DNA from 4 places in the Planococcus dechangensis genome. Region 3 is predicted to be linked to each of the others. Evidence: predicted binding sites of a transcription regulator. Region 3 holds the regulator's gene; each other region holds the start of a gene.
What was found. Region 3 encodes LexA, which represses DNA repair genes until DNA is damaged. Its sites were predicted from a motif close to CGAACATATGTTCG; they were not measured.
Positions count from the first base shown of each region.

Region 1: ACFO5U_RS11890 (Y-family DNA polymerase) is a predicted target of LexA. The motif match lies at 3,828-3,841, and genes of this name have one in related genera.
Region 2: parE (DNA topoisomerase IV subunit B) is a predicted target of LexA. The motif match lies at 3,873-3,886, and genes of this name have one in related genera.
Region 4: uvrB (excinuclease ABC subunit UvrB) is a predicted target of LexA. The motif match lies at 2,169-2,182, and genes of this name have one in related genera.

Region 1 covers NZ_JBHSGL010000005.1:1,769,541-1,777,193, reverse strand. The annotation lists gene ACFO5U_RS11915 (tripartite tricarboxylate transporter permease) at 1-796, shown strand, start outside; gene ACFO5U_RS11910 (FusB/FusC family EF-G-binding protein) at 924-1,601, shown strand; gene ACFO5U_RS11905 (hypothetical protein) at 1,598-1,900, shown strand; gene ACFO5U_RS11900 (fumarylacetoacetate hydrolase family protein) at 2,003-2,893, shown strand; gene ACFO5U_RS11895 (SDR family NAD(P)-dependent oxidoreductase) at 2,935-3,684, opposite strand; gene ACFO5U_RS11890 (Y-family DNA polymerase) at 3,903-5,114, shown strand; gene ACFO5U_RS11885 (FAD/NAD(P)-binding protein) at 5,387-6,562, opposite strand; gene ACFO5U_RS11880 (GTP-binding protein) at 6,854-7,653, shown strand, end outside.
Region 2 covers NZ_JBHSGL010000005.1:305,142-312,794, forward strand. The annotation lists gene acnA (aconitate hydratase AcnA) at 1-1,301, shown strand, start outside; gene ACFO5U_RS04590 (acyl-CoA thioesterase) at 1,572-2,024, shown strand; gene ACFO5U_RS04595 (hypothetical protein) at 1,999-2,307, shown strand; gene ACFO5U_RS04600 (HesB/YadR/YfhF family protein) at 2,335-2,631, opposite strand; gene plsY (glycerol-3-phosphate 1-O-acyltransferase PlsY) at 2,653-3,243, opposite strand; gene ACFO5U_RS04610 (CoA-binding protein) at 3,345-3,785, shown strand; gene parE (DNA topoisomerase IV subunit B) at 3,901-5,871, shown strand; gene parC (DNA topoisomerase IV subunit A) at 5,868-7,653, shown strand, end outside.
Region 3 covers NZ_JBHSGL010000005.1:546,606-554,258, reverse strand. The annotation lists gene glnA (type I glutamate--ammonia ligase) at 1-1,009, shown strand, start outside; gene ACFO5U_RS06020 (hypothetical protein) at 1,194-1,730, shown strand; gene ACFO5U_RS06015 (hypothetical protein) at 1,791-1,994, shown strand; gene lexA (transcriptional repressor LexA) at 2,149-2,769, opposite strand; gene yneA (cell division suppressor protein YneA) at 2,937-3,254, shown strand; gene ACFO5U_RS06000 (YneB family resolvase-like protein) at 3,251-3,904, shown strand; gene ACFO5U_RS05995 (DUF896 domain-containing protein) at 3,963-4,196, shown strand; gene tkt (transketolase) at 4,283-6,286, shown strand; gene ACFO5U_RS05985 (PstS family phosphate ABC transporter substrate-binding protein) at 6,523-7,653, shown strand, end outside.
Region 4 covers NZ_JBHSGL010000014.1:97,788-105,440, reverse strand. The annotation lists gene ACFO5U_RS14005 (ABC1 kinase family protein) at 1-436, shown strand, start outside; gene ACFO5U_RS14000 (YhjD family protein) at 676-1,041, shown strand; gene ACFO5U_RS13995 (competence protein ComK) at 1,038-1,592, opposite strand; gene ACFO5U_RS13990 (IDEAL domain-containing protein) at 1,769-2,008, shown strand; gene uvrB (excinuclease ABC subunit UvrB) at 2,252-4,234, shown strand; gene uvrA (excinuclease ABC subunit UvrA) at 4,241-7,123, shown strand; gene ACFO5U_RS13975 (DUF4097 family beta strand repeat-containing protein) at 7,208-7,653, shown strand, end outside.

The DNA of each region.
Region 1 (7,653 bases), 1.2 Mb from region 3:
CGTGTTGCGTCCGATTCAAACGATGCTCATCGTATTGAAAAGGCCGGGAACGCTGTTCGGTTCTTCTGCAATCGGTGCCATCATCGGTGCGATTCCAGGCGCGGGCGGCAGTATCGCCAACATCGTCGCTTATGACCAAGCCAAAAAATGGTCAAAAAATCCGGAGAAATTCGGCACTGGCTGTGAAGAAGGCGTCATCGCATCAGAAGCGGGCAACAACTCGACTGTAGGGGGAGACTTGATCCCTACAGTGGCACTAGGCATCCCGGGTTCTGCCGTCACGGCGGTACTGCTTTCTGCATTGATGGTACATGGCATAACGCCAGGGCCCTTGCTTATCGTCAATGAACCGAATGTTGTCGGCGGGATTTTCTTCGCCTTTCTTGTCGCTTCTTTCTGGATGCTCATTACGCAGTTTCTCGGCATGCGCTATTTCATGAAAGTGACGCAAGTGCCGGTTCAAGTACTCGTTCCGGTCATTCTCGTGTTATGTGTGGTTGGCACATTCGTATTGAACAACCGGTTTACTGACTTGTATATTTTAATCGTCATGGGATTCATCGGCTATTTGTTCACCAAATACGATTTCTCGCTGGCACCTGCGATTATTGGCGTCATTCTTGGGCCGATTGCGGAAGTCAATTTGCGCCGTGCGGTTATGGCTGATCCCGATTGGACGCTGTTCTTGACGCGTCCCATCTCGTTGACATTTCTCGTCCTCGCCGTCCTGTCGATCCTGTTCACAGTGTGGCAGAATTATCGGACCAACCATCGCTTAAAGAAAAATATGCGTTGACTAAAAAACCAGCCAATTGTGGAATCCCGCTTGGTTGGTTTTTTGAATGGGCCATAATGGAAACGACCGTATAGATGAAGTATGATGAATAGACAACAACCAGAACCTGAAAAGGAGATGGAGAGCGATGACCATCACAAAAGAATCGACAGGCCGGACAAATGTCACGGGTCAACCCGATGCATTTATTCGCAACCATCAATATAACTTCATTAAAGAACAGGCATTAAATCTCGTGACGGCGCACGCAATGGCGAATGATGCAGAAGTGCTGAGCGTATTGCGCCATTTGAGCCACGAGAAGGTGTTCGCGCTGTTCCCGGCGTTGACGGAAGAGCAGAAGCAAATATTGCGCCCGTTGACTTCGGTGAAAGACACTGACGATGCGGAAGGGTTTCTCGCGGGTCTGCGCCCCCACTTGATTCCATTTCGGGCGGTTACCAACGACAGCTTGAAACGGCTGTTCCCGAAAGTCAAACGACTCAAGGGGCCGAACGTGCCGTCAATTGATTTTTACTCTTTGTCTTACCTCGCCTGGCAGGAAAACACTAACCGCTTTTTGGTCGCTGAACGCAACGGCCGCCTGCAGGCAGTGAGCGGCCAGTTCGGTGCAAGCCGCAAACAAGGCATCTGCATGATTTGCCATAAACACGGCACGGTCGGGCTGTTTACGGCGAAGACCAAAGCGGGCGCCGACAATTATATCAAGCACGGCCAGTATATTTGTGCCGATGAATCGCTATGCAACAGCCGTCTTACATCACTAGAACGCCTGGAACAGTTTCTGGACCGATTGGAACGATGATGATAGAGGGCACAGATTGGATCTGGGCAATCGGCTTGGTATTGGGCGGTGCGGCAGCTGCTTATTTGCTGCTGAACGAATGCGTTAAAGCGGTGGAGGTGCGTATAGAGCATATGATGAAACGAATCGAACAAATAGAAGCTGAGGCAGGCTATGAAGAGCCTGCCATCAACGATGAGTTGCGCCGGTTGATCGCCGAAGGGCAGGAGATTCGTGCGGTTAAGGCGGCGCGCGTCGCATTCGGTTATTCGCTCCTTGAAGCAAAACATTATATCGATGGATTAAAAGAAAATAGTTGAAAAGTGCAGGCATTCCCGAGTGGAATGCCTGCTTTTTTTATTCATACAGCAGGTTTTTAAGGAAGAGAACTCGAAATAAACGGGAAAGGAAGGGGAGATAGTATGCGCCTCGCAACAATCCGTTGGAATGGCACAGAAGAAGCGGCGCTTGTTATGGCAAATGGTTTTTTGCCGCTGCGCAAGTTAAACGAACATACTGCTGAAAACTGGCCGACCGACTTGTTTACTTTGATCGAAACGGGGGAACTCGAACTGTTGAAAAGATGGCTGAGGGAAGAATTTGAACGCATGCCGGAAGGAGCGCTCGAAGAATCGATCATGCCGTTTGCTGATGCGGATTACGCGCCTTTATACAGGCACCCGCGGAAAATCTGGGGCATCGGACTCAACTACGCCGAGCATGCTGCGGATTTGAAGGAAGTGTCCCCGGACACGGAGCCGGCGAGTTTCCTGAAACCGGATACGACGATCATCGGGCCGGAAGATGTCATCAAGCTGCCGAAACAGTCTGAGCGCGTCACCGCAGAAGCGGAACTCGGCATCATCATCGGCCAAAAATGCAAAAATGTATCACCGGAAGATGCTTTTGATGTGGTGGCGGGTTTTACGACCATTATCGACATGACTGCGGAAGACATTCTAGAGAAAAATCCGCGCTATTTGACGCGTGCCAAAAGCTTCGATACGTTTTTCAGCTTCGGGCCGGAATTGCTGACGCCGGATGAGGTGGAAGGGGTGCTCGAATTGACCGTAGCCACCGTCAAAAATAGCGAGGTCCAGCGGAAAAACAGCGTGTCGAACATGACGTTCCGGCCGCGGGATCTCATCGCGTTTCACTCAGAAGTCATGACGCTTTTGCCGGGAGACATCATTTCCACCGGTACACCGGGTGCCGTCGTCATCCGTGATGGTGATGTGGTGGAATGCCGGATCGACGGTTTCAAAACTTTATACAATCCGGTCGAAGATTTGAAAGTTCCGGGTCGTGAATAAATAAAAGACGGACAACCACACTGGTGGTTGCCCGTCTTTTGTTATAAGGCGGCCATGCCGCCATCAACGCGGTATTGTGTACCGCTGATAAACGTACTTTCATCCGATGCCAAAAACAGCACCAAGTTGGAAATGTCCTCAGATTCGGCGTAGCGGCCGAGTGGAATCGTTTTCGATAAAGTTTTTTCGGTCGTGCCGAGTCCTTCCTCGAGCGAGCGCATCATGCGTGAATTGACGGGAGACGGATGGACCGAATTGACGCGGACTTGATGGCGCGCACTTTCGTAAGCCGCGGCTTTCGTCAAACCGACGACCGCATGCTTTGATGTGATGTACGGGCTGACGTTCGGCGAACCGCTAAGGCCGGATACCGACGACATATTGATAACGCTGCCCGAGCCTTGTTGGTACATGACCGGCAGCACATGCTTTAATCCCAGGAACACGCCGCGCACATTGATGGCGATGACTTGATCGAAATCTTCGACTGTCTGTTTGGTGAGCGGAGAGACCTTGCCTTCGATGCCGGCGTTATTGAAGAACACATCGATTGTGCCGAATGCTTCAACGGCTTTATCGACATAGTTTTTCACGTCATCTTCTTTAGACACGTCCGCTTGGACCGTCACGACTTCGCCGCCGAGTTGTTGCTTAGCGGACTTGAGTGCGTCTTCTGATACGTCAACAATCACCACTTTCGCGCCTTCTTCCATGAAACGCTTGGCGGTCACTTTGCCAATTTCTCCCGCGCCTCCTGTAATGACCGCTACTTTTCCTTCAAGTCTTGTCATTGTGTTATTCCTCCTCTAAGGCAATGAGTTAATTCCCACATTTTCCATTTTACCGATAACTCTTTAGGATTCAAAACATTCTGTTTATTTTAAGCGGATCTTTCTTTTGCCTCTTGCTGCTTTTCCTCTTTTACAGTAAAATAAGAACAAACGTTCTGTATAGGGGTGGCGTCGTGGAAAAGTCAGCAGAAAGAAAGCGGTATATCGCCTGTATTGATATGCGTAGCTTTTACGCCAGCTGTTCGGCAGTGGAACTCGGCCTCGATCCGATGGAAGCGTGCATTGCCATCGTCGGCAATCAAGAGCGCAAAGGCAGCGTCGTGTTGGCCGCATCACCGCAAATGAAAAAGCGTTTCGGCGTTAAAACCGGCACGCGGCTGTTTGAAATTCCGGATCATCCGGATATTTTGCTGATCGAGCCGAAAATGCAATTTTATTTGGAGATTTCGATGGCCATCACCGACTTGTTCGCCCAATATGTCCCGAAAGAAGATATTCACGTCTACAGCGTCGATGAAAGTTTTATCGATTTGACCGGCATCCTCCATATTTACGGAACGCCGGAAAAAGCGGCAATCGACATGCAGGATTCGATCATGAGCCAGTTCGGCCTGCCGTCAGCGGTCGGCATCGGGCCGAATATGTTGATGGCCAAGCTGGCGCTGGACTTGGAAGGCAAGAAAAAAGGCCTTGCGCATTGGACGATGAAAGATGTGCCGCGGAAATTATGGCCGGTTTCACCGCTCAGCAAAATGTGGGGCATCGGCAGCAAAATGGAGCGTAACCTGAATAATATGGGAATCTTCACAGTCGGCGATTTGGCGCGTGCAGACCTCAAGAATTTGGAAGATCGTTTCGGTATCATGGGCCATCAATTGTATCAGCACGCCCGCGGCATCGATTACTCGGAACTCGGTTCGCTGATCATCGAAGGGCAGAAAAGCTTCGGCAAAGGCCAGATCCTCTACCGCGACTATGAAACGCGGGGGGACATCCTGACGATTGTGCTCGAGATGTGCGAAGACGTCGCCATGCGCGCGCGGGAAGCGCGCATGGCGGGGCGCACGATTCATCTCGGTATGAGCTACAGTAAAAATGCATATGGCGGCGGCTTTTCGCGCTCCCGCTCGATTGACGAAGCGACGAACGACACGTTAAAGATTTACGAAGTATGCAAAGAGCTGTTCCGCGAATTTTACCTCGGCAAGCCGGTGCGCCAAATTTCGCTGTCAATCACCAATTTGGAAGACGAAATTTCCATGCAGCTGAGCCTGTTCGAAGCGGACAAATGGCAAAGGCGCCGGCTTGGCGCAGCGATGGACGCCATCAAGCGCAAGCACGGCCCAACCGCAATCTACCGCGGCGTGTCGGGCACCGAAGCAGGCACGGCACTCGATCGGACCAAGCTGATCGGCGGCCATAAGAAATGAAATGTAAAAAGACCTGCCACTCGGCAGGTCTTTTGCCAGAGTGTTGAATAAGTCTAGACTCTTCTATGAATTTTTATCAAAAAAAGATTCTTCTTTGCACAAAAACAGATTGGAATCTTTAAGTGTCTGCAGAAAGTTAGGCTCGACCCTAACCGGAGCAGTGAAGCGGCTGAGGCCGTGCCCGCGGAAAGCGTCCGGCTGGAGCGAAACGCCAAAAAGCTGACGAGGTTTCTCGACAGCCACAGTAAAAGACCTGCCACTCGGCAGGTCTTTTACTGTGCAGCGACAATGCGCGAAGCTGCTTCGCGCGCACCGGAAATATTGCGTGAGATCGGGCCGACTTCAAGTTCTGCAAGAGGCCCCATCACATAGAGTCCCGGCCCCCATTGCAAAGTATGCGAAACGACAGGATAACCACAGTCGGCACACGGCAAACGCTGTTCTTCGATAATGGGCGACAGCCATTCGCGCCCTGGAAGCTGCGGCTGAAAGCCAGTCGCTAAAATGACGGTGCCGGTTTGTTGGAGCAAGCCGCCGTGTTCATTATAGAGCGCGGTTGTGCCGTGTTGATGATCGGCTTTGTGCACATGGCCGTCAGCGACCAGTCCGGGAAATTGACGGAGCTGGTTGCGCATTTTAACATTCAAGTCTGGCGGGATGGAACCTTTTCTGCGCGCCCGGACAATCATTTCCCGTCGACGTGTGTAAGACCGTGTCTTGCGGAAAGCGTGCTGGTATTTCGGCCCGAGCCATCCCGGGTCGCTGTCGAAATCGTGGACGCGGAATGGGTGGCGTTTCAGGAGTGTAACTTGTCCGGGAAACAGCTTGTGCAGCTTCAACGTTAAATGGACCGCGGTAATGCCACCGCCGATAACAGTGAACGGCGCTTGCGATAAATCGAACTCCGGCAGCTCTCGGTCGAACACATGGTACACCGAACCGGGGGAATGGGTTCGCAATTGCTGTGCCCAATCAGGCCAGTGCAATTGTTCGCCGGCACCGATGGCAAGGACGATATTTGTCCCGGTAATCCGTGTGCCATCCTCCAACTGGACATGCCATCCGTTTTCTATTCGATTGATCGACGCTACGCGACCTTGGATCCAGCTCCGGCGAATGTCCTGCTCGCGGGCAAGATGCTCGCAATGTTCACGGAACAGCGAGAGGGAAGGGCGCTTTAATCTGCCGAAAAACGATGCGTCTTCACTGAAAGGGCTATTTTTGGCGTGATTGGTCAACGAAAAGGGCTCGACGTCGAGGTGATGGACAAAAGGAGATCGCAAAAAAGGCATGGAAATGGTTTCCGTGCAGCGTTTCCAATCCGCTAATGGCTCTTCGTGCGGGTCGATGATCGCTATTTCTTCAGCTGTGACTGCTTTTTGTTTTCGCAAGAAATTCGCAAGCGTCATTCCTTGAATGCCGCCGCCGATAATAATCCACGTATGCATACGGGCATCGGCTCCTTCCTATAAAAAGTAATGAACAGTATAACTTTCGGTTTACAAATAGTAATCGTTACGCTTTAATTAAAAACAGCATACATGCTCCAGCGATAAAAGACAAGAGCGATCCTGTTGGTACTGGTCCGCTCAAGCACAATAAGCGGCTACGGCGTTGCTAAGTTTACAGCTTGCCAGAAAGGATTCGAAAAAATCCTTGCACAATCAGGTAAAGCCCGTTATTATATAAAACGTAATCGTTACGATTTAATGGACAGAAACATAAGGGAGTTTTATAGAATGGATAAACGAATCCCCATTACGGTGTTGAGCGGCTATTTGGGCGCAGGCAAGACGACGCTGTTGAATTATATTTTAACGAACCGCGAAGGCTTGAAAGTGGCGGTCATCGTCAACGACATGAGCGAAGTGAACATCGACAGTGCGCTCGTCCAAAACGGCGGGTTTTCCCGAACGGAAGAAAAATTGGTCGAAATGCAAAACGGCTGCATCTGCTGCACGCTGCGTGAAGACTTGATCGTCGAAGTTGAAAAGTTAGTGAGGCAGGGCGACATCGACTATATCGTCATTGAATCGTCTGGCATCAGTGAGCCGGTGCCGGTCGCGCAGACATTCAGCTATATGGACGACACGCTCGGCGTCGATTTGTCCGCGTTATGCCGCCTCGATACGATGGTGACGGTCGTCGACGGCCATGGCTTCTGGCGCGATTTCGCGTCCGGCGAAACGCTGCTCGACCGAAAAGAAGGCGCGACAGAAGAGGACGAACGCGAAATTTCAGATTTGCTCATTGATCAGATTGAATTCGCAGACGTTATTCTGTTAAACAAAACCGATCAGCTGGCACCGGACAAAGCCGATGAATTAGTGGGCGTGCTCAAAGCGCTGAACCCGTCAGCGAACATTCTCCGCACTGAGCATTCCCAAGTGGCGCTTAGTGAGGTCCTCAACACGGGCCGCTTTGATTTCGAGCAGGCGAGCCAAGGGGCCGGCTGGATCAAGGAACTGAACGAAGAACATGTACCGGAAACGGAAGAATACGGCATCGCGTCGTTCGTCTACCGCAGTCAAACGCCGTT
Region 2 (7,653 bases), 240 kb from region 3:
CAGCTTACGTAAAAACATCACTTGCGCCAGGTTCAAAAGTCGTTACCGGCTATTTGAGCGATTCCGGTCTTCTTGAGTACATGAACCAAATCGGCTTTAACTTGGTCGGCTATGGTTGTACAACATGTATCGGGAACTCTGGCCCGCTTCTTCCAGAAATCGAAGAGGCAATTGTCGAAAACGACTTGCTCGTTTCTTCTGTATTGTCCGGTAACCGGAACTTTGAAGGACGTATCCACCCGCTAGTAAAAGCAAACTACTTGGCATCTCCAATGCTGGTTGTCGCTTATGCACTTGCCGGAACTGTGGACATCGACTTTGAAGTGGACCCGATCGGCCAAGACCAAGAAGGCAATGATGTATTCTTCAAAGATATCTGGCCTTCTTCACAAGAAGTAAAAGACGTTGTAGCTAACACAGTTACTCCGGAATTGTTCCGTAAAGAATACGAGCATGTTTTCACTGAAAACGCAGAATGGAATGCAATCGAAACAAACGACGATTCCTTGTATGCATTCGATGAAAATTCTACGTACATCCAAAACCCGCCGTTCTTCACAGGAATGTCGAAAGAACCGGCACCGATCCAGCCGCTTTCCGGCCTTCGTGTCATGGCGAAATTCGCTGATTCGATTACAACTGACCACATTTCACCGGCAGGCGCAATCGGAAAAGATACACCAGCTGGTTTGTACTTGCGTGAAAACGGCGTAGAGCCACGCAACTTCAACTCTTACGGGTCCCGTCGTGGTAACCACGAAGTGATGATGCGCGGAACATTCGCCAACATCCGCATCCGTAACCAAGTAGCACCAGGTACAACAGGTGGATTTACAACATTCTGGCCGACTGGTGAAATCATGCCGATCTATGATGCATGCATGAAGTATCAAGAGCAAGGTACAGGACTTGTGGTTCTAGCCGGTAAAGATTACGGCATGGGCTCTTCCCGTGACTGGGCTGCTAAAGGGACATTCCTTCTGGGCGTCAAAACAGTCATCGCGGAAAGCTACGAGCGTATTCACCGTTCAAACCTTGTGATGATGGGCGTCTTGCCGCTTCAATTCGTCAACGGCGAAAGCGCTGAGTCTCTTGGCCTTACCGGCCACGAAACAATCAGCGTCAACTTGTCTGACGATGTGAAACCGCGCGACGTACTCACTGTCACAGCAACTGCTGAAAACGGCAATGTCACGGAATTCAAAGTCCTCGCACGCTTCGATTCTGAAGTGGAAGTTGACTACTTCCGTCACGGCGGCATCCTGCAAATGGTGCTCCGCAACAAATTGCTAGAAGTATAAAAGAAAAAAGCTGCCTCCGGGCGGCTTTTTTTTGGTTAAAAAAAGCACAAGTGAGAAGAGCTTGTGCTTTTTCAAAGTTAGAATAAGCAAATAATCCATTACTATTTTAAGAATCAGCTACTTTTCACTAAACCAGAGAATCAGTGAAATGTTTAAGTTTCGCAAAACACATTTTCTAGAGTTTCTCGACAGCTAAAAAACAAAAACTATAGGAGCTTGTGCTTTTTGATCCCAAGACTTGTCCTGTATACTAGAGGAGAGGTGAAGGACATGTACATAAGTGAAAAAGAAATTGAAATCCGCTATGCGGAAACCGACCAGATGGGCGTTGTCTATCATGCGAACTACCTGGTGTGGCTCGAAATCGGCCGGACACAATTGATCAAGGATCTCGGCTTTACTTACGCCGGTATGGAAGCGCAAGGCTTTTTATCGCCCGTCACCGATATCTCCATCCAATACAAAGCGGCATTGCGCTACGGCACGAAAGCGATCGTCAAAACATGGGTCGAGTCGCACGGGCGCCTGCGGACGACTTACGGTTATGAGGTGCTTCACGAAGACGGCACGATCGCTGCCAAGGCGACTTCAGAGCATGCAGTGGTGAAAAAAGAAAGCTTTCGTCCGGTGCCGCTCGGCAAAGTCGATCCGGAATGGGATGCAAAATACAAAGAAGTGGCAAGGGAGGCGGCACAAGATGGCGTTCGGAATCCGACGGCCTGAATTGGAGCGCTGGAAACAAGACGTAGCTGATGGGCATATTTCGTTTTTGACGCATTACTGGGTCGACCATCGTTTTCCTGGCTGCACGACGGTGACTAAGGTGGGCTGCAGTGACATCGACAAATTGGTTGACTGGGGCAGCCGCTACGGCCTGCAGCGAGAATGGCTGGATCTCAGAAATGACTATCCGCATTTCGACTTATTCGGCAGCCGCCAAGCCGAAATCTTGCGGGCAGAAGGGCAATTAGAGCAACTGAATAAGTTAGTCAAAGTCTCTAAATAAACAAAAAGAAGCATGACGCCGTGAGCGTCATGCTTCTTTTTGTTCGTATGAATAACTTAATTCATCCAAGTCATCATCCACGGTGACGTGGAGGTCGTGTTCGTCGAAATACCATTCGTCTGCCGATTCGATAAAGTACAGCACATCTTCTTGTTCGTGGCGGACAGCCGGTTCGTATGGGCTGTCTTTTGTGACGCCGATCGAAAAGCCCGGTTGCAGGCCAGAACCCCCGTAGCGGACAAAAAACCGCACCGCTTCGCCAGGCTCCACTTCCATTTCTTCATTGAACCAAGTTGTTGCTTCTTTGCTTAGATGGATCTCCATGCAAACACGTCCTTTCGATGTCTACCACTTGATCTTCGGTTCTGTGCCCGCGCGGATTCTTGCGATATTCGCACGGTGACGGTAAATGATGAACGTCGCAAGCGTAAATATGACGGCCATGAATAAGTAATCGCCGGTATTGATCGTGTAGATGATGGTGTAGACGACCGATACTACGGCCAAGATGATTGACGATAAGGATACCATTTTGGTGATCTTCAACGCAATCAGTAAGACGGCGACGGCGAGCAAGAACAGCGGCCATTGGTAGCCTAGCAGGATGCCGCCGGATGTGGCAACTGCTTTGCCGCCTTTAAAGCGGGCGAATACAGGAAACATATGGCCGATTACGGCAACTACGCCTAAAATGAGCGGATGGATGTCTGTTGCGATCACTAACGGCAGCAGCGTCGCGGCAGTGCCTTTTAATATGTCCAGAACAGTGACGACCAATCCGGCTTTCGGGCCGAGCACGCGGAACGTATTGGTGGCGCCGAGATTGCCGCTTCCTTTGGTCCGGACATCGGTGTTGTAAAACAGTTTTCCGATCCATAACGCAGAAGGGATCGATCCGAGTAAATAAGCGATTATGAGCGGAAGAAATATATCCATGGCTGACTCCTTTGTAGGTGCAAGTTTCTTTTCTACAGTTTACCATGAGCTTTGTAAGAGAAACAATAGATGGCGGATTATTCAACAAACGCCGTCGTTTCATGTATGATAGACTAAAAGGACAGGTGATTTTGTTGAAAAACCCAGACCGCACAGAAATCAAAGAAGTGCTCGACAATGCGAAAACGATCGCAGTGATCGGACTGAGCCCGAATCCGATGCGCACATCTTATATGGTGTCAAAAGCGATGCAAGATGCCGGTTATCGCATCATTCCAGTCAACCCGCTAGCCGACAGCATACTTGGTGAGAAAAGCTACGCCACGCTTCAGGACATTCCGGAATCAGTCGACATCGTCAATGTGTTCCGCCGCAGCGAGTTTTTGCCGGACATAGCTGAGGATTTTCTTAAACTCGATGCGCCGGTATTTTGGACACAGCTGAATGTGGTCGACGAAGCGGTATTCAACCGCCTGTCAGAAGCAGGCTATACGGTTATTATGGACCGCTGTATTAAAGTCGAACATGCCATCTTGAAATAGCATTTCACGAAGGGCGCCTAGCGCTCTTTTTCTATGAACATTGACAGGAACGGCATAAATGACATACGATTAAAAGAAGAGAGTATACGAACAAATGTTTGCTGGAGGGAAATAGATGGCTAAAACGAACAGCACCGCATACAACGAAGAAGCAATCCAAGTTCTAGAAGGGCTGGATGCTGTACGAAAACGTCCGGGGATGTATATCGGTTCGACCGATACCCGCGGGCTTCATCATTTGGTCTATGAAATCGTCGACAACTCTGTCGATGAAGCATTGGCCGGATTCGGTGACCGCATTACGGTGACCATCCACGAAGACAATAGCATCAGCGTCCGCGACTACGGCCGCGGCATGCCGACGGGAATGCACAGAAGCGGCAAACCGACACCGGAAGTCATTTTGACGGTGCTCCACGCCGGAGGCAAGTTTGGCCAAGGCGGCTACAAGACAAGCGGCGGGCTTCACGGCGTCGGCGCTTCGGTCGTGAACGCCTTATCCAGCTTTCTCGAAGTAACAATTCACCGCGATGGCCGCAAATACCGCCAGCGCTTTGAAAATGGTGGAAAACCGGCCACTACATTAGAAGAAATTGGCAAAACGAAGGAAACAGGTACGTTGATCCATTTCCTGCCCGATGAGACGATCTTCTCTATTGCCAAATACAATTACGATACGCTCAGCGAGCGCTTGCGCGAATCGGCTTTTCTCATGAAAGGCATGACCATCGAATTGATCGATGCACGCACCGGGACAGGCGAAAGCTTTTTCTATGAAACGGGCATTGAGGCGTTCGTCGAATACTTGAACGAAGAAAAAGACGTGCTGCATAAAGTGGCGTATATGGAAGGCCAAAGCGACAGCCTGGAAGTGGAATTCGCATTCCAGTTCAACGACGGTTATTCCGAGACCATTCTGTCCTTTGTCAACAATGTCAGAACGCGTGACGGCGGTACGCATGAAACCGGTGCCAAAGCCGCGATGACGCGTGTCTTCAACGATTACGCCCGAAAAATCAATTTGCTGAAAGACAAAGACAAAAACCTCGAAGGCTCCGATATCCGGGAAGGCTTGGCGGCGATTGTTTCCGTGCGCATTCCGGAAGCCTTGCTGCAGTTTGAAGGACAGACGAAAAGCAAACTCGGCACGAGCGAAGCCCGTGGTGCGGTCGATGCGGTCATCTCCCAGCAATTGATGTATTTCCTCGAGGAGAACGCAGAACATAGTGCATCGCTCGTACGCAAAGCGATACGGGCCTCACAAGCGCGTCTCGCCGCACGAAAAGCACGGGAAGATGCCCGCAATGGCAAAAAACGCAAAAAATCGGATTCGCTGCTGTCCGGAAAATTGACGCCGGCACAGTCACGCAATGCCAAAAAGAACGAATTATACCTTGTCGAGGGCGACTCGGCCGGCGGTTCGGCAAAGCAAGGACGCGACCGAACATTCCAGGCGATCTTGCCGTTGCGCGGGAAAGTCGTCAACACCGAAAAAGCAAAGCTTGAAGATATCATGAAAAACGAAGAAATCGCTACCATCATCCATGCCATCGGCGGCGGTGTATCATCGGATTTCTCAGTAGCCGATATCGCCTATAACAAAGTCATCATCATGACGGATGCCGATACGGACGGCGCACACATCCAAGTGCTGCTGTTGACGTTTTTCTACCGCTATATGAAACCGCTCATCGAAGCCGGCAAAGTGTTCATCGCATTGCCGCCGCTCTACAAAGTGTCCAAAGGCGTCGGCAAGAAAGAAGTGGTCGATTATGCTTGGACCGAAGCGGATCTGGACAAGTCGATCAAAAAAATCGGCAAAGGCTATATGCTCCAGCGCTATAAAGGTCTCGGGGAAATGAACGCCGACCAATTGTGGGAGACGACAATGAATCCGGAGTCGCGCACATTGATCCGGGTGACGATCGAAGACGGAGCGCGCGCCGAACGCCGCATCACGACATTGATGGGCGACAAAGTCGAGCCGCGCCGTAAATGGATCGAGAACAACGTCGACTTCGGCTTAGAAGACGACAGCAACATCTTAGAAAATGATTTGATTCACGCTGAGGAGGAACTCGTATGACACAAACCGAACGTTTCCAGGATCTGCCCTTAGAAGAAGTCATTGGCGATCGGTTTGGCCGCTACAGTAAATACATCATCCAAGACCGTGCATTGCCGGACGCCCGCGACGGGCTCAAACCCGTGCAGCGCCGCATTTTATATGCGATGTACCATGAAGGCAACACCAACGATAAAGCGTTCCGGAAATCCGCCAAAACGGTCGGGAACGTCATCGGTAACTACCACCCGCACGGGGACAGTTCCGTTTACGAAGCAATGGTGCGCTTGAGCCAAGACTGGAAAATCCGCCACATGCTCGTGGAAATGCACGGCAATAACGGGTCGATGGACGGGGATTCCCCTGCAGCGATGCGTTACACCGAAGCCCGTTTGTCTGCAATTGCAGGTGAGCTGCTGCGCGACATCGAAAAACGCACCGTCGAATTCATCCCGAATTTCGACGATGTGGATGTCGAGCCGACCGTGTTGCCGGCACGTTTCCCCAACTTGCTGGTCAACGGATCGACTGGTATTTCTGCCGGTTATGCGACCGATATCCCGCCGCATGCACTGCACGAGTCACTTGATGCGGTGTTGATGCGCATCGACAAGCCCAATGCTTCGATCGATGAGTTGATGACCGTCATCAAGGGGCCTGATTTTCCGACCGGCGGCATCATCCAAGGCGTTGACGGCATCCGCAAAGCGTACGAAACCGGACGCGGCAAGATTGCTGTCCGTTCAAAAGCCACTGTTGAACCATTAAAAGGCGGCAAAGAACAAATCGTCGTGACGGAAATTCCGTTTGAAGTGAACAAAGCGAGCCTCATCAAGAAAATTGACGATCATCGTTTTGACCGCAAACTCGACGGCATCTCGGAAGTGCGCGATGAATCCGACCGGACCGGCCTGCGCATCGTCATCGAATTGAAAAAAGATGTACAAGCAGCCGGCATTCTCAACTATTTGTACAAAAATACCGACCTGCAGATTAGCTACAATTTCAATATGGTGGCGATTCACCACCGCAGACCGACGATGATGACATTGCCGACGATGCTCGATGCCTACATCGAACACCAAAAGGAAGTCGTCACGAAACGCTCGGAGTTTGACCTGCAAAAAGCGAGCGATCGCATGCACATCGTCGAAGGCTTGATCAAAGCGTTGTCGATACTCGATCAAGTAATCAAAACGATTCGGGCGTCAAAAGACAAACGCGATGCGAAAAACAATTTGATCGAGAAATTCGCGTTTTCCGAGCCGCAGGCAGAAGCCATCGTTTCCTTGCAACTTTACCGGTTGACCAATACCGATATAACCGAACTGCAAAAAGAGGAAGAAATCTTGCGGAAACTTATTTCAGAACTGACCGGCATCTTAACAAGTGCCACGAAACTGAAAAATGTCATCAAAAAAGAGTTGCAAGCCATACGCAAGCAATTTGCGGAACCACGGCGCTCTGAAATCGAAGAAAAAATCGAAGAATTGACCATCACGCGCGAAATTATGATTCCGAGCGAAGAAGTCGTCGTCACTGTAACAAAAGAAGGTTACGTCAAACGGACCAGCACCCGCTCCCATGCCGCATCGAACGGCAAGGATTTTGCCATGAAAGATAGCGACCATCTGCTGTTCGAAGGCAATCTCAATACGCAGCATACGGTGTTGATTTTCACTTCCGGAGGCAATTTCGTGTTCCAACCGGTCAATGAACTGCCGGACATCAAATGGAAAGACCTCGGCCAGCATTTGTCGAGTGTGGTCACGTTGGATGCCAAGGAATCGGTCATCGCCGTAT
Region 3 (7,653 bases):
CACAAACTTGAAGCGTGTCTTGAAAGAGATGGAAGAGCTTGGATTTACTCATTTCAACCTCGGGCCAGAGCCGGAATTCTTCTTGTTCAAGTTGGATGAAAGAGGCGAACCGTCTCTTGAGCTGAATGACCATGGTGGCTATTTTGACCTAGCGCCGATGGACCTTGGCGAAAACTGCCGACGCGACATCGTCCTTGAACTTGAGGAAATGGGCTTTGAAATCGAAGCTTCCCACCACGAAGTCGCGCCAGGACAGCACGAAATCGATTTCAAATACGCAGATGCCATCAAAGCGTGTGACGATATCCAAACCTTTAAACTTGTTGTCAAGACCATTGCCCGTAAACACGGCTTGCATGCAACATTCATGCCGAAGCCATTGTTCGGTGTCAACGGATCAGGTATGCACATGAACGTTTCCTTGTTCAAAGGCAACGAAAATGCATTCCTTGACGAAGATGGCGATATGAAACTAAGCAAAACTGCTTACCAATTCCTAGCGGGCATCATCGAGCACGCAAAAGGATTTACTGCAGTGACAAACCCGACCGTTAACTCTTATAAACGATTAGTTCCTGGCTATGAAGCGCCTTGCTACATTGCATGGTCTGGCCAAAACCGCAGCCCGCTTATCCGGATTCCGGCTTCCCGAGGCTTGTCCACGCGCGTTGAAGTTCGCTCTGTAGACCCTGCAGCGAATCCTTACTTGGCAATGGCTGTATTGCTTGGCGCAGGCCTTGACGGTATCAAGCGTGATTTGACTCCGCCAAAAGCGGTAGACCGCAACATCTATGCCATGAACCGCAAAGAACGCAAAGAAGTCGGCATCGAAGATCTACCGGGTACGCTTTCCGCGGCTCTTGATGAATTGCAAAAAGATGAAGTCATGACAAAAGCACTTGGTTCACATATTCTCAACAACTTCGTTGAAGCGAAAGAAATTGAGTGGGATATGTTTAGAACAAGCGTCCACCCGTGGGAGCGCGAGCAATACCTGAAAATGTATTAATCCAAAAACCGGAGCCCAGCGCTCCGGTTTTTTTATTGTTTTAAGTTTAGGACTTACGAAGAAGAAAAAGACTGAGTTGGAGGAATAAAACTTCCAGATTGCGCCCATTCACATGTACGTTCAGAAGTGAAAACGTGGTAAGATTTTACTTATATGAAAAAAGATTTATATTTGGAGGGGTTGCATGCGTTTTTTGAATGTCATTATAGTATTTCTTATCGCGTTTTCAATGAGTGCAATTGCGTTATACGCCATTGGGCCGAACCTTTCGACAGAAGCGGTGACACAAAGAGCCTTAACGCAACTTGAAGAAAGTGGCAAAATGGAGGAAATGGTCCGCTATATCGAATCGGATCCACAAGTGAACCAATATATGCTAGAACTGCAAAACCAAGCCAATGCTCCACAAGACTCAGTGAGCGGCGCAGATGAGCCACCTCAAGAGTTGGAAGACGAGTTAGTGGATTCGGCTGTCGAAAACGATAATAACCGGTTGGCTGCACCAGAAGGCCAAGAACTGGCGTTCGAGACAAAGGAAGAAGCCGCCAATACCGTCATCAAAAAAGTCGGCTTCCGAAATTTATTGAAAATGAAAAATGCCGTGGAAAATGACACAATGTCCGCTCCGGAAGTTCTGGCAGAATTAGAAGAGGATTTAAACGAAGAAGAAATGCTGGCGCTGAAAGTAATGATCTTTAAGGAATGGAAAAACCGAAATTAACAATAAGTTGTGCTACACTTAACGTTGTGTATTCATTCTTTTTGGAAGGGAGGAATTTCAGTGAAAACGTTTCAAGTAGAATTCTTCTTTGATCAAGGAAACTCCATTGTCCATAGTGTAAAAGCAATCGATAAGGAATCGGCCATGAGCCAAATCCCATCAAACGGCACATACGAACTAACTGATGAAAAAAGCGGGAAAATTTACCGCGTCACAATCAATTTGGTTAAATACATTGTTATTGCAGAATCACACAATGAATAAAAACCCATTATAAAAAGCGGATGCCTGTTGCATCTGCTTTTTTATATTAATCAGGTTACATAATTAAATTATTGTATAAAAAAGAAGCATAGAAAAAATGAGGAAAGCAGACTTCCTCATTTTTTCTATGCTTCTGCTTTATTTGGTTTGACTTTTAGTGAATCTGACGATATACACCGACGACCTTACCGAGAATACTCACTTGGTCTACGATGATCGGATCCATAGAAGAGTTTTCTGGCTGCAGCCGGAAATAATTGTCTTCACGGAAAAAGCGTTTGACGGTTGCTTCGTTTTCCTCTGTCATGGCAACAACAATATCGCCGTTATTGGCGGTTTGCTGTTGTTTTACAACAACATAGTCACCATTAAGAATACCAGCTTCGATCATACTTTCACCCATGATTTCAAGCATGAAGATATGGTCTTCCTCGGTTCCGTATGTTTGGGGCAGCGGAAAGTATTCTTCGACGTTTTCGATCGCAGTGATCGGCATGCCGGCGGTGACTTTACCGATAAGCGGGACATGGAGCACAGGGCTTTTGTCAATCAAGGATTCTTCGGATCCGATGATTTCAATTGCTCGTGGTTTTGTAGGGTCTCTTCGGATCAAGCCTTTGCTTTCGAGTCGAGCTAAATGCCCATGTACAGTCGAACTGGAAGCCAATCCTACTGCTTCTCCAATTTCGCGGACAGAGGGTGGATAACCTTTAGCACGCACTTCGTCTTTTATGAAATTCAGGATATCTTCCTGACGCTTAGATACTTTTTTCACCAGTTTCACCTCTTTATAGAATTTCTTTATGATTAACTATCCTTATTATAGCAACTCGGGCATTGAAATGCAAACATAGGTTCGAATTTATTCTTGACAAGAAACACCTGTTCGCTTTATTATGAGAACATACATTCCGAACAAATATTCTTGAGGAGGCGGCTTGAATGACATTTTTTCGACAGAACTCATATTTGATTTTCTTTTTTTCATTGATCATCGTATTCACTTTCTATTCAGTGATTAGCCATAATACCCAAAAACAACAGCTAGGCGAGCTTGAAATCGAAAAAGGTGATACGCTGTGGGAGCTTGCTGAATCTTTCAGCGGCGATACTCCACACCATAAATGGATAGAAGAAATCATGGAAGTGAATAATTTGAAGACAACTAAAATTGTGGCGGGACAATCGTTGAAGATTCCGGTGGAACAATTGAATTATTCACCAGATGAAACGAAATATTATGCAGGTGATGCCGAATGAAGAAAAAGGCTTTGGTATACTGCCGTGTAAGCACGGCAAAAGATGAGCAGGAAAGTTCGCTCCAACGCCAAGAAGAAGAGTTGATGAAATTTGCGTTTGAACAAGGGTATTTGGTGGAGGAAGTTTACGTAGACCAGCATAGCGGATACGAAATGGACCGCGAAGGCTTGCTTGAAATGCTCAACCAGATCAAATCTGAGCGGATCGATGCGGTGTTCATCCAAGATGAAACACGCCTTGGCCGGGGACACGCACGCATCGCTTTGCTGCACGTAATGAAAAAACACGAAGTTGATGTGTTTACCTTGTCCGATCAAGGCCCGATTGCATTAAACGATATGGACGATATGGTGCTTGAGATACTCGCCATCGTTGAAGAATACCAACGCAAAATCCATAACGCAAAAATCAAACGCGGCATGAGGCGGGCGGTGGAAAACGGTTATAAACCGGAACGCAATTTGAAAGGCAAAGGGAATCCTGATGGCCGCGAGCGTCTGGAACTGCCAGTGGATCAAATCGTCAGTTTAAAGATGAGTGGTTTGACATTCCACGAGATCGCCGTCACGCTGCAAGGTTTCGGCTACCAAGCGAGCAAAGCGACCGTCCACAGGAGATATAAAGAGTATCAGCAAATGAAAGAAAGCTGAAATCTTGCACAGCCCCGCCTTTTTTTGTACGATGGAGCAATAGAAAGGGGGACTTTGCGTGCTATCTCCAGAGAAAATCAAGCGCATTAACGCACTATCCAAAAAGTCCAAAAAAGACGGGCTTTCTAAAGAAGAGGCATCTGAACAAACTGCCCTTCGCGAGGAATATCTGAAGAATTTCCGACAGTCGATGCGCGGCACGATTGAGAATGTCACCGTCATCGATCCAGAAGGAAAAGATGTTACGCCAGATAAAATTAAGAATATCCGAGAGAATAAGTATTTGAATTAATACTTATTCTCTTTTTCGTTGTATTCTTTCCTATTGTTGACTAAACTATAATAGGATTAAATTTAAGTTTCAGAGAGGATGTCACTATGTCAAACCACGTAGATCAACTTGCAGTGAATACCATTAGAACACTTTCAATCGATGCTATTGAAAAAGCAAACTCGGGACACCCGGGACTTCCAATGGGCGCCGCACCAATGGCGTATACACTCTGGACAAAGCACATGAACCACAACCCGAACAATCCGGAATGGTTTAACCGCGACCGTTTCGTATTATCAGCAGGACACGGCTCTATGTTGCTATATAGCTTGCTTCACTTGAGCGGATATGGGTTAACGATGGATGAAATCAAGAACTTCCGCCAGTGGGATTCTAAAACTCCAGGCCATCCTGAATATGGCCACACTGCGGGCGTTGAAGCAACGACAGGACCGCTTGGCCAAGGAATTGGCATGGCTGTCGGGATGGCTATGGCAGAGCGCCACCTGGCTGCTACTTATAATAAAGACGGACTTGATATCATAGACCATCACACCTTCGCTCTTTGCGGAGACGGCGATTTGATGGAAGGCGTGGCAGGAGAAGCAATCTCACTTGCAGGCCATTTAAAGCTGGATAAGTTGGTCGTACTATACGACAGCAATGACATTTCGCTAGATGGCGATTTGTCGATGAGCTTTTCAGAGAATATCAAGAAGCGTTTCGAATCATATGGTTGGAATTACTTGCGTGTAGAAGATGGAAACAATTTGGATGATCTATCTGAAAAAATTGCGCAGGCAAAAAATGCTACTGACAAACCGACATTGGTCGAAGTCAAGACCGTCATCGGCTATGGCTCCCCGAACAAATCCGGCAAAGCGGATTCACACGGAGCGCCACTCGGCGAAGATGAAATGAAGCTGACGAAAGAATATTACAAATGGACATTTGAAAAAGACTTCCATGTACCGGAAGAAGTTTACGAAACATTCAAAGAAGCGACCGATTCACTAGGTGTTCAAGCGGAAGCTAAATGGAATGAATTGTACAAACAATACGAACAGCAGCACCCGGAACTATCAGCTCAATTGCAATCCGCGATCCGCGGCGATTTGCCGGCTGATTTCGATGTTGATTTCCCTCAATACGAAGTAGGCAAGTCTCAAGCGACACGTGCATCTTCTGGCGACATGGTCAATGCGATCGCCAAAGCTGTCCCATCATTCTTCGGCGGGAGTGCCGATCTTGCCGGTTCGAACAAAACGAATATCAAAGGCGGCGGCGATTTTGATGCTGACCATCCTGAAGCCCGCAACATCTGGTTCGGCGTCCGTGAGTTTGCGATGGGTGCAGCAATGAACGGAATGGCCTTGCACGGTGGCTTGCATGTCTTCGGAGGAACGTTCTTCGTCTTCAGCGATTACGTCCGTCCAGCGATCCGTCTAGGCGCTTTAATGGGCTTACCGGTAACCTATGTCTTCACTCATGACAGCGTAGCTGTCGGCGAAGATGGCCCGACGCACGAACCGGTCGAACACTTAGCATCATTGCGTGCTATGCCGAACTTAAGCATCATCCGTCCGGCGGATGCAAACGAAACAAAAGCTGCATGGCGCTTAGCGCTCACTTCAAAAAATAAGCCGACTTTACTCGTTTTGTCACGCCAAAACCTGCCGGTGCTCGAGACGACTGGCGAAAAAGCGGAAGCTGGCGTTGAAAAAGGTGCATATGTCGTCTCTCCTGCAGACGATGCACAAGCGTTGTTGCTGGCGACTGGTTCAGAAGTCAGCTTAGCTGTCGAAGCGCAAAAGCAATTGAAAGATCAAGGCATTTCGGTATCAGTAGTTTCTATGCCTTCATGGGATCGTTTTGAACAGCAAGATAAAGAGTATAAAGAATCCGTCTTGCCGAAAAGCATCACAAAACGTTTGGCAATTGAAATGGGCTCTTCTTTCGGATGGGACCGCTACACAGGATTCGAAGGCGACATTCTCGCGATCGACCGCTTCGGGGCAAGTGCGCCAGGCGAGAAGATCATGGAAGAGTTCGGCTTTACTCCGGATAACGTAGCTGCAAAAGTTAAACAATTGCTCGACAATGAATGAGCAATTGAATAAACGTCCAATACGGGCAAATATATGACGAAAGTGCCAGTTTACATTCTGGTGTTTTTTCCAAGCTGTCGAGGTTTCTCGGCAGCTTTTTTTGTTTCAGCCGGCCTCTTTTTGCAGGCAAGTCCCCAGCTGATGCGCCGTTGACGATTGATCCGTCTGACTGATTAATTTTCCCATGTAAACCTTTTCCTGTCACTTCCGGTTATAATCAAATAGGGGGTGGGAATATGGATAAAATATGGGGATTTATACCTTCGGCTTTGATCTTTTTCGCTTTAGGATTTATCGGTTTTATTGGCAGCATGATGTTGCTGTTATCGGGGGGACGGGAATGGCTGCCATTGTTTGTTGCAATTTTGATCTTTCTGTTCGTTATTTTTGTATTGTCCCAACGGACGCTTTCCAGAAAAAGATGGAAGCAAACCGCAATCGGCTTTTTGCTGGCAGCAACTCTTCTGTCGGTTTGGCCGCTTTACGAGCTCTATCTTGATTCGATTCCGACTGTTTCAGCTGAAGTGGATGTCTATAAGTATATGCCTTTTCAAGAGGATTCCATGCTGCGTGTGTTGGAGGAAACGCCCACGATGAAGTTCGGAGGGGAGTTGCCGAGGCTTGATGGTGCGACGGCACTTTATCCAGTGTATGCGGCCGCTGCGCAAATGCTTTATCCAAAAAGGTGGTATGATCCTTTCGATAGCGAAGTGATGGTCAATACAACACCGGATGCTTATTCAAATTTATTCGACGGCACAGTAGATGCGATTTTTGCAGCAGCGCCTTCCGAAAGCCAATTGAAGACTGCCAAAGCAAAAGATTTGGAGTTGACTTTGACGCCTATCGGCAAAGAGGCATTCGTCTTTTTTGTCCATGCGGATAACCCTGTAAAGGTATTGACTACTGCAGAACTGCAAGGAATATATAGCGGCGAACAGACGAATTGGTCCGCTTTTGGTGGGGAAAACCAAGCGATCCGTGCATTTCAACGGCCTGAAGATAGCGGCAGCCAAACGGCATTGATGAATTTCATGGGAGCGGTGCCTGTGATGCGTGCACCGGTTGAAAATGTGGAAGAAGGAATGGGTGGCATTATCGAAAGAGTGGCAGAGTATAAAAACCATTCCAATGCGATCGGCTTTACGTTTAGGTTTTACGGGGAAGAGATGATCGGCAACAAGGCCATCAACTATATAGCAATAGACGGCGTATCACCATCTATAGAAACGATACGCGATAATAGTTATCCGTTAAGTTCGGATTTTTATATAATCACGACACAATACAGCAGTGAGGAGTCATTGAAGTTAGTCGAATGGTTTACCTCACCGCAAGGACAGCGGCTCATCGAAAAGAGTGGCTAT
Region 4 (7,653 bases), on a different contig from region 3:
ATTTGCCTTCTTCGGGCGGGCGGCTTCGATTTTTGTCGGTGTCTTGCATGTATTGGACCCGAACGTCGATTTATTTGCACTTGCGCGCCCACGTGTTCTGGAATGGGCTTCGACTAAACGCGAAGGAAAAGGGATTTTCGGGAAAGAAGATGTGCTGCGCTGGGTGCTGAACTCGACCGGGCCGGCAAGAGTTTTCCCGAAAAAACTTATCAATTTCCTCGAAGAGCCGGAAAAAATGCGCAATTATCTAGAGAACAAAGAAGGCAGGGAACGTGAGCATCAGCGCGATATGCAAAGCCGGATGTTCGCTGGGATTTTCGCGCTGGTGTCGTTTACCGGCATCTCCTTATCGGTCTGGTTTTGGCATGAAGCATTTCTATGGGTATCGTCCGTCTTTTTTGTCGGCTCTCTATGGGCGTTCCGCGCCATCCGGTAGTTTAAGCCATTTATATCCGATCATATCCCATAAAAAAAGCGCCATTGTGAAATGCAAATTCCCACATTTGCATCTCATAACGGCGCTTTTTTGTTTAGATAGATCACCACATAATGAAACAGCTGCATCAACTAGAGTGATTACAATGGATTTATTTTACTACGGCCTCTTGCAATTTGTGAATTACCCGTTAAAATGAAAACAAGAACACTTGTTCCTATTTGTTAGGGGGTGAGGAGATGCCTCTGATTTCTAGGGCGGAAATGGCCGTGTTTGAGAAACGGGTGGAACTGCCGATGGTTCTCCTCATCTTAGAGCGGGATCGTGAGTGGATCCAAAACAGTGCGTTGAAGTTAAAAGCCCCTTATGTGGAATTGCTGGATAAAGCGATCGAACACGTAAAGAGCGATTTGACTGACACGATTGAGCAGATGAGGGCAAACGGAATGAAGTTGAGGCGAGGTGTAAAAGACGGCAATTTCTCGGAATACATTTTTTGCCACGGCGGCTATGAAGATCACCGACGCTATTTGAATATCCGTCTGAAAAATGCCGTAGAGGATTTATTGCGGTTTTATTTGGCTACAGCAGCCAAGGCGCTTTAATCCAATGGCTGATGGCTGCGCGGGGGAAAGGCCCGTTTTGTCACATAATTCATCCGGTGGTTATGGACGCGCTGTGCTTTTTTGAAATAACGGCGCAAGGAGCCAGTGAAAGAATGCTGGTTCCGAAGCGCAATCGGCGAGATGTCTGCAGGGACGACAACGCCGTTGCTGAGCGATACCAGACTGCTGCGTCCAGTCTCATCTGCAGCAATCAAATCGATGGCATCAAAATTGAACCAGATAGAGTCGCGGTTTTTCGGAGAATGTGTGGGAAAGAAAATCAGTGGATTTCCATAATATTCACCGACGATGATTGGCGGTTTATGTTTTACGCCGATCGCTTTTTGTGCGTAGAGGGTGGCGCTGGCAAGAGAGCCGCGATAAAAAGAGCAGGATTTCGCCACAATTTTATAAACCGATTCCTCCACGAGAAATTCACTGCGGTCTTCAATGACCCGTGTCAGGAGCCGATGCCCGTCCATATACGGCAACAGCGCGTAGGTACTGCTGCAAATTGTATAGGAAGCGGGGTATTGATTCTTTTTGCCCATGTATATTTACCCCCTAAATTTACTTTACATACATTATTATAATAAAAAATGGGAAATACACAATAACTAATTTTTGAAAATAATATTTTTTCAATCTCGTTGTAATTTTCAAAAAACTCTTGCTTCTTACTTGTGTTGTCGTGTATACTAATGAAAAGCATTCGGGGTGAAGAAGAATGGAAAACTATTATTCTTATGCTGACTTCATGAAAGCGATGGCTCAAACGAAAAAAATCACGGAAGCGGAAAAACTGCTGAATGATATTTATCTAGATCTTTTCTTGAAGCATGTTCACCGCGAACAGCAAGAGACGCAATTGCTTGCACTTATCGACGAAGCCCTGGATCATAACGACCGCAAATCTTTCGACACATATACCGCACAGCTTCAAGAGCTCAAGCGGGAAGAAGAGTAGCAGAAAAAGCCGCCCTGGCTGGGGCGGCTTTTTTTATGCGCGAAGATAAATACGCAATGACGCATATGCAAACAGTCTGTCCCTTAAAAAAGCCTGAGAAGACATATAAGTTGCTTCTATATAACAAAGCAAACAAAATAGAATAATGAAACAACAAGAAAAAACATACGTTCGCTTTTTGTTAGAGGATTTTTAGGGCATATGTTAAAGTAGAAGTAGTGAAAATTACGGGAGGACACATCCATGAAAAAGGAATTCAACTTACAAGCTCCTTATGAACCGGCCGGCGATCAACCGGAGGCTATCGCCAAATTGACCGAAGGAGTGATCGGGGGCAAGCGGATGCAAACTTTGCTCGGCGCAACCGGTACAGGAAAAACATATACGATGTCCAATGTAATTCAACAAGTAAAAAAACCGACATTGGTCATGGCCCATAACAAAACATTGGCCGGCCAGCTCTATAGTGAATTTAAGGAGTTTTTTCCTGACAATGCCGTAGAGTATTTTGTCAGCTACTATGATTATTATCAGCCTGAGGCGTACGTGCCCCAATCTGACACATTTATAGAAAAAGATGCCAGCATCAACGATGAAATCGATAAACTGCGCCACTCGGCGACAAGTTCTTTGTTCGAGCGGGACGATGTTATTGTCATCGCATCCGTTTCATGCATCTACGGCCTCGGTTCGCCGAAAGAATACCGTGAACTTGTCGTGTCGCTGCGCAAAGGTATGGAAATCGAGCGCAACCAATTGCTCCGCAAATTGGTCGACGTGCAATATGAACGCAACGACATCAACTTTATCCGCGGTACATTCCGCGTACGAGGCGACGTCGTGGAAATTTTCCCGGCTTCGCGTGATGAACGCTGCTTACGCATCGAATTTTTCGGCGACGAAATCGACCGTATCCGAGAAGTCGATGCACTGACTGGTGAAATCATCGGGGAACGCGAGCATGTGGCCATTTTCCCAGCTTCCCACTTTGTTACGCGTGAAGATAAAATGATCAAAGCGATCGAGAACATCGAAGCAGAGTTGGAAGAACGCCTAAAAGAAATGCGCGCCGAAGATAAATTGCTGGAAGCGCAGCGTCTGGAGCAACGTACCCGTTATGACTTGGAAATGATGCGGGAAATGGGCTTCTGCTCAGGTATCGAAAACTATTCGCGTCATCTGACATTGCGTCCAGCTGGAGCACAGCCTTACACCTTAATCGATTATTTCCCGGAAGATTTCCTGTTGGTTGTAGATGAAAGCCACGTGACCTTGCCCCAAGTGCGCGGCATGTTCAACGGTGACCAGGCGCGCAAAAAAGTGCTTGTCGACCATGGCTTCCGTCTGCCTTCCGCAATGGATAATCGACCGCTGACATTTACGGAATTCGAGGAACATATTAAACAAGCCGTATTCGTTTCAGCAACACCGGGTCCATACGAACTTGAACATACCCCGGAAATGGTGGAGCAGATCATCCGTCCGACCGGCTTGCTCGATCCCGAGATCGAGATCAAGCCGATCGAAGGGCAAATCGATGATCTTATGGATCAAATCCAACAGCGCAAAGAGCGCGGTGAACGGGTCTTGGTAACCACCTTGACGAAAAAGATGTCCGAAGACTTAACGAATTACTTGAAAGAAGCAGGCGTCAAGGTCAATTACCTGCATTCCGAAATCAAGACGCTTGAGCGCATCGAAATCATCCGTGAATTGCGGATGGGTGTATACGATGTACTCGTCGGCATCAACTTGCTGCGTGAAGGCCTCGACATTCCGGAAGTGTCGCTGGTGACCATTCTCGATGCCGACAAGGAAGGCTTCCTCCGTTCAGAGCGCTCTTTGATCCAGACGATGGGGCGTGCAGCCCGTAACGAGAACGGCCATGTCATCATGTACGCGGACCGGATAACGGATTCGATGCAAAAAGCGATTGATGAAACGACACGCCGCCGCACGATCCAAGCGGCTTATAATGAACAACATGGCATTACGCCAATTACGATAAAGAAAAAAATTCGCGATGTGATCCGTGCCACTGAAGCGGCGGAAGAAACGGAAGAATACGTCAGCAAGGCAGTGCAAGGGAAAAAGCTCAACAAAGCAGATCGCTTGAAGCTGATCACTTTGCTCGAAAAGGAAATGAAAGAAGCAGCGAAAGCGCTCGATTTCGAACGTGCGGCTGAACTGCGTGATACTGTGCTGGAATTGAAAGCGGAAGGATGATTAGTTTTGAAAAATCAAGAAATACGCATACAAGGTGCGCGTGCTCATAATTTAAAAAATATTGATGTCGTCATTCCGCGCGACAAGCTGGTCGTCATGACCGGTTTATCCGGGTCGGGGAAATCGTCTTTGGCATTTGATACGATCTATGCCGAAGGACAGCGCCGCTACGTAGAGTCATTGTCTTCATATGCCCGCCAGTTTCTGGGGCAGATGGACAAGCCGGATGTCGACTTGATCGAAGGCTTATCGCCGGCGATTTCGATCGACCAGAAAACGACGAGCAAAAACCCGCGGTCCACAGTGGCGACCGTGACAGAAATCTATGATTATATTCGCCTGATGTATGCGCGGATCGGCAAGCCGATCTGCCCGAACCATGGCATTGAAATTTCTTCACAGACAATTGAACAAATGGTTGACCGCTTGGTTGAGTATCCGGAACGGACGCGCATGCAAATTTTGGCGCCGCTCGTGTCCGGACGCAAAGGAACGCATGTCAAGCTGCTGGAAGATGTGAAAAAGCAAGGATATGTGCGGGTCCGCGTCAACGGCGAACTCATTGATTTGGATGATGATATTTCACTCGACAAAAACAAAAAGCATTCGATTGAAGTTGTCATTGACCGCGTCATCATGAAAGACGGCATTGCCCCGCGTTTGAGCGACTCACTAGAATCAGCCTTGCGGCTAGGGGAAGGGCGCGTCCTTGTAGATGTCATGGATCAGGAAGAATTATTGTTCAGTGAACATCATGCCTGCCCGATCTGCGGATTTTCCATCGGCGAACTTGAACCAAGAATGTTTTCGTTCAACTCGCCTTTCGGTGCTTGTCCGGAATGCGACGGCCTCGGCGTCAAGCTCGAAGTCGATCCCGAACTTGTCATTCCCGATTGGACAGTGACGCTCGCCGATCATGCGATTGCCCCGTGGCGGCCGACCAGTTCACAATATTATCCGCAATTGCTGCAAGCGGTATGCCGCCATTTCGGAATCGCGATGGACGTGCCGATGAGTGAATTGCCGGAAGATCAAGTGCATATTATCCTCCACGGCTCGGATAATGAGAAAATCCGTTTCCGCTATGAAAATGATTACGGAAAAATCCGTGACAGCCATATTTATTTTGAAGGGGTACTGTCAAACGTCGATCGGCGCTACCGGGAAACCAGTTCCGACTATATCCGCGACATGATGGAGAAATTCATGGGCGAGCAAGCGTGCCCGACATGTGCTGGATACCGCTTGAAACCCGAATCACTTGCCGTCAAAGTAAATGACCTTCATATCGGCCAAGTGGTGGAACGTTCGATTACGGAAGCACAGCAATTTTTCGATGGCTTGACACTGTCTGAAAAAGATCGCCAAATCGCCAATATGATTCTCCGGGAAATCCAGGAACGTGTTGGCTTTTTAATCAATGTCGGATTGGATTACTTAACGCTGAACCGAGCATCGGGGACATTGTCCGGAGGCGAAGCCCAGCGCATCCGCCTGGCGACACAGATTGGCTCACGCTTGACCGGTGTATTGTACATCCTTGATGAACCCTCGATCGGCCTTCACCAACGGGATAATGACCGCCTCATCAGCACATTGAAAAATATGCGAGATATCGGAAATACGCTCATCGTCGTCGAACATGATGAAGATACGATGATGGCAGCCGATTATTTGATAGATGTGGGCCCTGGAGCGGGCGTGCACGGCGGGGAAATCATTGCTGCAGGTACACCGGAAAAAGTGATGAAAAACAAGAAATCATTGACTGGTCAATATTTAAGTGGTAAAAAATTCATCCCGCTGCCAGCCGAGCGCCGCCAGCCAAGCGAGCGGAAAATATCGATTCGCGGTGCTTCGGCGAATAATTTAAAAAATGTCGATGTCGACATTCCGATCGGCTTGTTCACTGCTGTTACAGGAGTGTCGGGCTCAGGAAAAAGTACATTGATCAATGAAATCCTTTATAAATCACTTGCCCATAAACTGAACCGTGCCCGTGCCAAGCCTGGCTTGCACAAATCCGTAGAAGGTATCGAAGCATTGGAAAAGGTCATCGAGATCGACCAATCGCCGATCGGGCGGACGCCGCGTTCCAACCCAGCAACCTATACCGGTGTGTTCGACGACATCCGAGACGTCTATGCCACGACCAATGAGGCGAAAGTACGCGGATATAAAAAAGGCCGCTTCAGCTTTAACGTCAAAGGCGGGCGCTGCGAAGCCTGCCGGGGAGACGGCATCATCAAAATCGAAATGCATTTTCTGCCGGATGTCTATGTGCCTTGTGAAATTTGCCACGGCAAACGCTACAACCGCGAAACGCTGGAAGTAAAATACAAAGACAAAAACATCGCAGACGTACTGGAAATGACCGTGGAAGATGCTTATGGCTTTTTCGAGAACATCCCGAAAATCAACCGCAAATTAAAAACCATTGTGGATGTTGGCTTAGGCTATGTAACACTCGGACAGCCGGCGACTACGCTGTCCGGCGGTGAAGCGCAGCGCGTCAAGCTTGCTTCGGAATTGCATAAAAGGTCAAACGGAAAATCATTCTACATTTTGGATGAACCGACGACTGGCCTTCACGCCGATGATATTTCCCGCTTATTGAAAGTGCTGCAGCGTCTCGTTGAAAACGGTGATACTGTCTTGACGATCGAGCACAATCTTGATGTCATCAAGACGGCAGATTATTTGATCGACCTGGGACCTGAAGGCGGAGATAAAGGCGGTACCATACTCGCAACAGGAACGCCGGAAGATATTGCGAACGTCAAAGGCTCCTATACAGGCAAGTATTTAAAGCCGATTCTAGAGCGCGACCGCGGTCGGATGGAAGAACGTGTCAGCAAAGCCTCGACAAAGAAAAAGAAAGCAAAGTGAAACTTTCAGCGCGCCAAAACGTATGAATAAAATAGAACAGGCTTTTTCGCGAAGGTGGAAAAGCCGAAGAGGAGGCCAAACGATATGCAAACTGAAAAAGAACGCATTTTGGACATGGTTGAAAATGGAACCATTTCAGCACGTGAAGCGGTCGAATTATTAAAGGCGATCGATGGCGGAGAGGCGGGCGGATCGAGAGACTACGGCCGTAATACGCAGCGCAGTTCACGGAACAAGCGAGGATTTTTCCGCCCGGAAGATGTATTCAAGAAAGTGTCCAAGGACTTTTCGAAAGACTTCTCGAAAAACATGTCAAGAGACTTTAATGACCTAGGCGATCGGATGATGCATTTCATGCAAACGTCTGCTGATAAGTTGAAAACGATGGAATTTGATTCACCATTCGGGGAAGCGATTCGTTTTGATCATACATTCACCGAGGAAGGTGCAGAATTGCACACAATCATTGCCGACATCGCCAATGGCCAACTGGAAGTTTTCCCTTCCCAAGACGGCTCGATCCGTGCAGA